2 regions of the Streptomyces sp. NPDC051976 genome follow, and region 1 is predicted to be linked to the other one. Evidence: riboswitches for the same ligand, from Rfam matches in the RefSeq annotation. Region 1 holds a riboswitch; the other holds the start of a gene.
What was found. Region 1 has a riboswitch for glycine ahead of gcvT (glycine cleavage system aminomethyltransferase GcvT). Riboswitches for the same ligand answer to the same signal wherever they lie in the genome.
Positions count from the first base shown of each region.

Region 2: linked by a shared signal. The riboswitch ahead of gcvP (aminomethyl-transferring glycine dehydrogenase) and the one ahead of gcvT (glycine cleavage system aminomethyltransferase GcvT) in region 1 are both predicted to bind glycine.

Region 1 is NZ_JBFAXL010000066.1:7,649-11,871, reverse strand. It holds gene glyA (serine hydroxymethyltransferase) at 1-48, opposite strand, end outside; gene gcvH (glycine cleavage system protein GcvH) at 59-439, opposite strand; gene gcvT (glycine cleavage system aminomethyltransferase GcvT) at 548-1,675, opposite strand; glycine riboswitch at 1,856-1,955, opposite strand; gene AB0M29_RS38435 (enhanced serine sensitivity protein SseB) at 2,072-2,833, shown strand; gene AB0M29_RS38430 (enhanced serine sensitivity protein SseB C-terminal domain-containing protein) at 3,025-3,750, shown strand; gene AB0M29_RS38425 (DUF885 family protein) at 3,739-4,223, opposite strand, start outside.
Region 2 is NZ_JBFAXL010000096.1:8,695-12,917, reverse strand. It holds gene gcvP (aminomethyl-transferring glycine dehydrogenase) at 1-2,088, opposite strand, end outside; glycine riboswitch at 2,272-2,368, opposite strand; gene AB0M29_RS42710 (PRC-barrel domain-containing protein) at 2,535-2,912, shown strand; gene AB0M29_RS42705 (DNA polymerase IV) at 2,870-4,223, opposite strand, start outside.

The DNA of each region.
Region 1 (4,223 bases):
GGCGACGTCCGGGTCGAACTCGTGCAGGGACTGGTCGAGCAGCGACACGGGAATCTCCTCAGCCCTCGATGAACGCGTCGTATTCGGCGGCGGAGAGCAGGTCCGCCGGGTCCTCGGAGACCCGCACCTTGAACAGCCAGCCGCCCTCGAAGGCGGCGGTGTTCACCAGGGCCGGGTCGTCGGCGACGTCCTGGTTGATCTCGGTGACCTCACCGGAGACCGGGGAGTAGAGGTCGCTGACGGACTTGGTGGACTCCAGCTCGCCGCAGGTCTCACCCGCGGCCACCGTGTCGCCCACCGTGGGGAGCTGCACGAAGACCACGTCGCCCAGCGCGTCGGCGGCGTGCGAGGTGATGCCCACCGTCGCGACCCCGTCCGTGGCGGCGGAGAGCCACTCGTGCTCCTTGCTGTAACGCAGGTTCTCAGGGTTGATGCTCATGACGGAATTCTCCCGGATGTGAAGGGGTGCTCGCGCGCCGGGCGACGGCAGGCGGTGGGTCGTACGGGAAGCGGTGGGTCGGTGGGCTGACCTGCGCGGCCGCGCGGGTCAGCGCTCACGCTTGTAGAACGGCAGGGCGACCACCCGGTGCGGCTCGTGGGTGCCGCGGATGTCGACCGCCACCCCCGCCGAGCCGGGCGCGGCGTGCGCGGCGTCCACGTACGCCATCGCCAGCGGCACCCCCAGGGTCGGGGACGGCGCGCCGGAGGTGACCTCGCCGATGACCGCGCCCTCGGCGTCGGTCACCGGGTGGCCCGCGCGCGGCACCCGGCGGCCCTCGGCGATCAGCCCGACGAGCTTGCGCGGCGGGACCGCCGCGGCCTTCTCGGCCGCCGCCGCCAGCGCCTCGCGGCCGACGAAGTCACCGGGCTTGTCGAACTTCACCACCCGGCCGAGACCGGCGTCGAACGGCGTCAGCGCGGTGGTCAGCTCGTGCCCGTACAGCGGCATGCCCGCCTCCAGGCGGAGCGTGTCACGGCAGGACAGACCGCACGGCACCAGGCCCGCGTCCGCGCCCGCCTCGGTGATCGCCTGCCACAGCTTCTCGGCGTCGGCGGGCGCCGAGAACAGCTCGAAGCCGTCCTCGCCGGTGTAGCCGGTACGCGCGATCAGCGCGGGCACCCCGGCGACCGTCCCGGGCAGGCCCGCGTAGTACTTCAGCCCGTCCAGGTCGGCGTCGGTCAGCGACTTCAGGATGCCGGGCGCCTCCGGGCCCTGGACGGCGATCAGCGCGTACGCGTCCCGGTCGTCGCGCACCTCGGCGCCCGCGAAACCGGCGGCCCGCTCGGTGACGGCGTCCAGCACCACCTGGGCGTTGGAGGCGTTCGCGACGATCATGTACTCCTGCTCGGCGAGCCGGTACACGATCAGGTCGTCCAGGATGCCGCCGTCGGCCGCGCAGATCATCGTGTAGCGGGCCCGGCCCACGGCGAGCGCTGACAGATGGCCGACCAGCGCGTAGTCCAGCGCCTCACCGGCCTGCGGTCCCGTGACGGTGATCTCGCCCATGTGTGAGAGGTCGAACAGGCCGGCGCGGGTGCGGACCGCCAGGTGCTCGTCGCGCTCGCTGGCGTACCGCAGCGGCATGTCCCAGCCCGCGAAGTCGGTCATGGTCGCGCCCAGCGCGCGGTGCAGGGCGTCCAGCGCGGTACGGCGGGGAGGATGGGGCTGGCTCATCGGCGGGGCTCCAGATGCTGAAGTGACGGCACAGGACGGATGTGGCGTGGCCAGAGCCCGCGGGCCCTGGCCTCCCCATCTGTCATCGGAACCTGAGAGGTTCACCGTGACCCTCGCGGGCCGCGGCTTGCACCTTGGGTGGGACGGCCCCCGCAGGGTCCGTCCGCTTTTCAGATCTGCCTCGCCCGCGCGGTATCTGTGCCTGAGAGATTCAAGGGAGGACTTGCTCCTTCGGCGCCCGGCCCCGGTCAGGGGGCCTGGACTCTCCCGCGCGGCCTCCAACGGCCGGTATGCAAGTTGTGGCGCTCATCATTGCACGATCGCCGGGGCGGCGGGCCCCCGGCCCGCTAGGGTTTCCGGGCAGGGCTGTGGCACAAGGGTGGGACAAGGGTGGACATGGACAATCCGGCGGCGTACGTATGGCCGGCCAACGAGCTGGAAGAGGTGCTCACCGCGAGCCTCGGCAACCCCTCGGCCACCCCGCGGCTGCTGGAGGTGCTCGGCCGCTCCCGGGTGTGGGTGCCGCTGCCGAACGGCGCCGCGCCGCACCAGCCCGGCTTCGACCTGCCCACCGTGGAGCTGGAGGGCGCGCCCTATGTGCCGGTCTTCAGCTCCGAGCACCAGTTCCGGAAGGCGGCCGACGGGATGCCCTGCGCCGTCGCGCCGGTCCATGAGTTCGCCCGCGGGCTGCCCCCGCTGGTCGGCATCGCCGTGAACCCCGGCGGCGCCGTGGGCGTGCCGCTGCCGCCCGCCGCCGTGGCCGACCTGTGCCGGGACCGCGGCGCCGGCGGCGACCCCGGCGCCCGCCCGACCGGCGCCCGGGTCCGGCTGTGGGAGCCCGAGCACCACGAGGAGCCGGTGGACTTCCTGGCCGCCGCGGCCGGCGAGTTCGCCGTCACCCCCGTGGTGCTCACCGCCCGCCGCGCGCTGGCCGTCGTCGAGGAGGACGCACCCGCGCTCTTCGTCGGGGTGGAGCTGGACCGATGGCAGGAGGCCGACCGGGCGGCCGCCATGGACGCCATCGGCCGCGCGCTCGGCGCCGTGCCGTGCCCGTGGCAGGTGCATCTGATCCTGCTGGACGTGGCACAGGACCCGGTCGCCGACTGGATGCTGGAGACCGTGGCGCCGTTCTTCGCCCGCGACGGCGGACACGGCTGAGCACCCGGGCGTGGACGCCGCTGCGCCACGCACACACGACCTGCTTTGATGGCGTCCGGCGCACCCGTGTGCGCCGGACGGACGGCACGGACCGGACGGACCGGACGAGCAGACCGAAACAGGGGAAGGAGCGGTCCCACGTGATCGCGGGCGCGCAAGGCGGTGCGGCGGCGGCCGGACACCTGGAGCAGATGCTCCTCCAGGTGGCTCCCGGCCGGTTCGACGCATACGAGAACCTGCTCGCGTCGCTGGCCGACGGCCAGGTGTGGATGCTGCTCTGGCACGGCACGCCGGGCTCGCCCGACGCCCAGTACGGCAACCTGGAGATCGGCGGCCACGGCTACGCGCCCTGCGTCACCTCCCCGCGGGAGCTGGCCGCCAGCGGCTGGACCCGTGACCACGAGGTGGTCTCCGGCCGCGACATCGCCCTGACACTGTTCCCCGACCGCTGGGGCCTGTGGCTCAATCCGCACGCCCACGGCGGCGGCGTCGGCATCCCCTGGCTCGACCTGCGGCGGATCGCGGGCGGCCTGGACCTGCTGCCCGCGGGACCGCTGCAGATCGGCGAACCGTCCCTGCAGATCCCGCAGTTCTACGCGCTCCTGGCCCAGGCCGCCCACCGCACCCCCGCGGTACGGGCGCTGCGCCGTGCCTGGGTGCAGCCCGCCGTGGGGGAGCCGTACCTGGCCATCGGGGTCGAGGTCTACGACGCCTCGCCGCAGGCCGTCGAGTCGGTCCGGCTGATGATGCAGCAGGCCGTCGGCGGTGTCCCCGAGGGCCTGGCCGTCTCCACGGTCGCCATGGCCGACGGCTACGACCCGGTCGCCATGTGGATGCGCGCCAACGGCCAGCCCTTCTTCGACCGCGAGGCGTACGGCGGCGGCGCGGGCTGGGGCCCGCAGGGGTCAGCCCGCTGAGCCGTGGTGGCGGTGCTTCTTCTTGCGCGGGTCGGGGGTCGCGGCGGTGAGCGCGGCGTCCATCAGCCCGAGCGGCGGACTGCCCAGTGAGAGCAGCGCGGTGTGGAAGCGGGGGAGGGAGAAGTCCTTTCCCCAGGAGCGGCGGGCGCGTTCGCGCAGCCGCATGATCTCCAGCTTCCCCCAGGTGTAGCGGCCGTAGCCCGCGTCGAAGGTGCCGCGGCGGGCCTCCGAGGCGGCGCCCGCCCGCGCCAGGTGCGCGTCCCGGATGAAGAGCTGGGTGGCCTCCTCCAGATCCATCGCCCCGGTGTGCAGCCCGATCGCGCACGTCAGCCGGGTGACCCGGACCAGCGCCTCCAGGGCGACACCGATCGCGAAGCGCGGGTCACGCGACCGGAAGCCCTCCTCCAGGCAGACCTCCTCCACGTAGTGCGCCCAGCCCTCGCAGAAGGACAGCCCGTGCAGCACCCGGCGCA
Region 2 (4,223 bases), on a different contig from region 1:
ACGGGCCAGGCCCACCAGCGCGTTGAGGTTGGCGCCGTCCACGTACACCTGGCCGCCCGCGTCGTGCACGGCCGCGCAGATGTCGGTGATGTTGTCCTCGAACACACCGTGCGTGGAGGGGTAGGTCACCATCAGCACGGCGAGCTGGTCGCGGTGCTGATCGATCTTGGCGTGCAGGTCGGCGGTGTCCACGTCGCCGTCCTGCCCTGTGCGCACCACGACGACCTTCATGCCGGCCATCACGGCGCTGGCGGCGTTGGTGCCGTGCGCGGAGGACGGGATGAGGCAGACCGTGCGCTGGCTGTCGCCGTTGGCGCGGTGGTAGGCGCGCACCGCCAGCAGACCGGCGAGTTCGCCCTGCGAGCCCGCGTTGGGCTGGATGCTGACCTTGTCGTAGCCGGTGACCTCGGCGAGCTGGTCCTCCAGGCCGTGGATCAGCTCCAGGTAGCCCTCGGCCTGCTCGACCGGCGCGAAGGGGTGCAGCGCGCCGAACTCGGGCCAGGTGACCGGCTCCATCTCGGTGGTGGCGTTGAGCTTCATCGTGCAGGAGCCGAGCGGGATCATGCCGCGGTCCAGCGCGTAGTCGCGGTCGGCCAGCCGCCGCAGGTAGCGCAGCATCGCGGTCTCGCTGCGGTGCTGGTGGAAGACCGGGTGGGTCAGATACGACTCGGTGCGGGCCAGGCCGTCGGGGAGCGCGTCCGCGGTGGCGGCGTCCAGCGCCTCGATGTCGGCGGCGCCGTCCGCGCCGAAGGCGGCGAGCACCGCGGCGAGCTGGGCGCGGTCGGTGGTCTCGTCACAGGCGATGCCGACCAGGTCCGCGTCGGTCTGCCGCAGGTTGACGCCGACGGTACGGGCGGCGGCCACCACCTCGGCGGCGCGGCCCGGCACCCGGGCGGTGAGGGTGTCGAAGTAGCCGTCGTGCACGATCTCGACCCCGGCGGCGCGCAGGCCCGCGGCGAGGATCGCGGCGTAGCGGTGGGTGCGGCGGGCGATCTGGGCCAGGCCCTCGGGACCGTGGTAGACCGCGTACATCCCGGCCATCACGGCCAGCAGCACCTGCGCGGTGCAGATGTTGCTGGTGGCCTTCTCGCGACGGATGTGCTGCTCGCGGGTCTGCAGCGCCAGGCGGTACGCCTTGTTGCCGTCCGCGTCGACGGAGACGCCGACCAGGCGGCCGGGCAGGCTGCGGGCGAACTGGTCGCGGACGGCCATGTAGCCGGCGTGCGGGCCGCCGAAGCCCATCGGCACACCGAAGCGCTGGGTGGTGCCCACCGCGATGTCCGCGCCCAGGGCGCCGGGCGAGGTGAGCAGGGTGAGCGCCAGCAGGTCGGCGGCGACGGTGACGACCGCGCCCAGTTCGTGCGCGCGCTCGATGACCGGCCGCAGGTCGCGTACCGCACCGGAGGCGCCCGGGTACTGCAGCAGCACACCGAAGACGCCGCGCTCGGCGATCTCGTCCGGGATACCGGCGGACAGGTCGGCGACGACCACCTCGACGCCGGTGGGCTCGGCGCGGGTCTCGATCACCGCGACGGTCTGCGGGAAGGTGTCGGCGTCGACCAGGAAGACGCCGTTCTTGACCTTGCCGACCCGGCGGGACAGCGCCATCGCCTCGGCGGCGGCGGTGCTCTCGTCCAGCAGCGAGGCGCCGGAGGTGGGCAGCCCGGTGAGGTCGGCGACCACGGTCTGGAAGTTCAGCAGCGCCTCCAGGCGCCCCTGCGAGATCTCCGGCTGGTACGGGGTGTAGGCCGTGTACCAGGCGGGGTTCTCCATCACGTTGCGCAGGATGACGGGCGGCGTGAAGGTGCCGTAGTAGCCGAGGCCGATCATCGGGGCCAGCACCTGGTTGCGGTCCGCGAGGGCGCGCAGCTCGCGCAGCGCCTCGGCCTCGGTGCGGGCGGGGGGCAGTGCCAGCGCCTCGGCGCTGCGGATGGTGCCGGGCACTGCCGCGTCGGTGAGTTCGTCCAGCGATCCGTAGCCGACGTGCGCGAGCATCTTGGCCTGCGCCTCGGCGTCGGGGCCGATGTGGCGCCTGGCGAACGGAATGCCCGCTTCCAGCTCGGAGAGGGGAATGCGAGGGGAAGTCATCTGCGGAGGCCTCCTGGTCTGCCACGACCTTCGGGGGTGCCGCGGCGCGGACACCCGTACGGCCTCCCCCTCTGTCATCAGAACCTGAGAGCTTCACCGCCCTGGTGGGGGCGGCTTTCACCGTCGGTGAGGGTTCGTACCGGAGATTACGCTTCCGGTCCGCGCCCTGCTTTCCAGAGTGACCTCGCCCATGCGGTACGGGATGCCTGAGAGATTCCGGGGAGGGTTTGCTCCTTCGGCGCCTCCGACACCTTCTCGGAGGCTCTCCCGCATGGGGTCTGCAGCCGATCACCAGCCTACCAGCGCGGTACCGCCGTCCGGTGGGTCGTGTGCGCCGGTTCACGCCGGGCCGTACGGGGGCGGCCCCCGAGTCGACATGGGGCCCGATGTGGCTTTGGGTGGTATTCATCAACAGTCGTCATGAATCGTCGTTGGTTGGAGGGACCGTGCAGACCGACATCGATCCGCGCAGCCTGATCGGCCGCCGCGCCCTCGACCGGGACGGTACGAGGATCGGCACGGTCGACGAGGTGTACCTCGACGACGCGACCGGCGTACCCGAGTGGGCGGCGGTGCGGACGGGCCTGTTCACCCGTGACGCGTTCGTCCCGCTGGAGCCGAGCGAGCTGGTCGACGACGAACTGCGGGTGCCGTTCAAGAAGGCGCTGATCAAGGACGCGCCGGACTTCGGTGTGGGCCGCCATCTGTCGCCCGAGCAGGAGCTGCAGCTCTACCACCACTACGGCATGGACGTGCCCAGGTCGTCGGCCGAGCCCGCCCGTCACCCCGAGGGGGACTTCGGCACACTGGCCGGCGACGAGTAGGGCACCAGCGGCAGGGGGTCGCGGTGGGCCAGCGCCGGGTCGTCCACGGCGAAGGTCCGCACCCGGCCGGGAACGCTGTCCGAGGGGACCTCGAAGCGCACGGTCACCCGCCCCACCCCGCTGCCCTGCACCCACCCCGAGCCGAACTCCTCGTGCTCGACGTCCTGCCCCGGCCACCACAGCTTCGCCCGCTCGGGCGCCGGCGGCGCGGTGGCGGGCAGCTCCGGCGGGGCGTACGCGTCCGGCTCCCGCTCCCCGGCCGCCCGCTCCTCCGCGACCTGCGCGAACAGGTCCTCCTGGGTGAAGTCCGCGAGCCCCGCCACGCCCACCCCGAGCAGCCGGACGCCCCCGGTGGTGTCGACCGGTTCGATCAGCCGCCGCGCGGTCTCCCGGACGACTCCGGGGTCGTCGGTGGGGGCGCGCAGCGTCTCGGAGCGGGTGAGGGTGGAGAAGTCGTACCGGCGGACCTTGACGACCACGGTCCGCCCCGACCGGCCCGCGCCGCGCAGCCGCTGCACACAGCGCTCGGCGAGCCGGTCGATCTCGTACCGGACATGGGCGCGGTCGGTCAGGTCGGCGTCGAAGGTGTCCTCGACGGAGATCGACTTCACGTCGCGGTCGGCGACGACCGGGCGGTTGTCGAGCCCGGCCGCGCTGGCGTGGAGCGAGGCGCCGTGGGCCTTCCCGAGCAGCCGCACCATCTCCGGCTCCCCCGCGTGCACGATCTCGGCGATGGTGGTGATGCCCGCCTTGCGCAGGTGTTCGGCGGTGGCGGGACCGACACCCCACAGGGTCCGTACCGGCAGCGGGTCGAGCAGCGCCCGCTCGCTGCCCGGTGTGACGACCACCAGCCCGTCCGGCTTGGCCTGCTCGGAGGCGATCTTCGCCAGCAGCTTGGATCCGGCGAGGCCCACCGAGGCGGTCAGCCCGGTGGTGGCCCGGATCTCGGCGCGCAGCCGCTCGGCGACCGCCCGCGGGTCACCGCCCAGCTCCCCCGCCTCCAGGTCCACGAACGCCTCGTCCAGGCTGAGCGGCTCTATCAGCGGCGAGACCTCGCCGAGCAGCGCCATCACGGTGTCACTGATCTGGCGGTAGATCCCGAACCGCGGCACCAGATAGGCGGCGTTCGGGCAGAGCCTGCGGGCGTGGGCCATCGCCATCGCCGAGTGGACGCCGTGCACACGTGCCTCGTAGGACGCGGTCGACACGACGCCGCGAGGGCCGAGGCCGCCGACCACCACCGGCTTGCCCCGCAGGCTGGGCTTGGAGGCCTGCTCGACCGCGGCGAAGAACGCGTCCATGTCCAGGTGC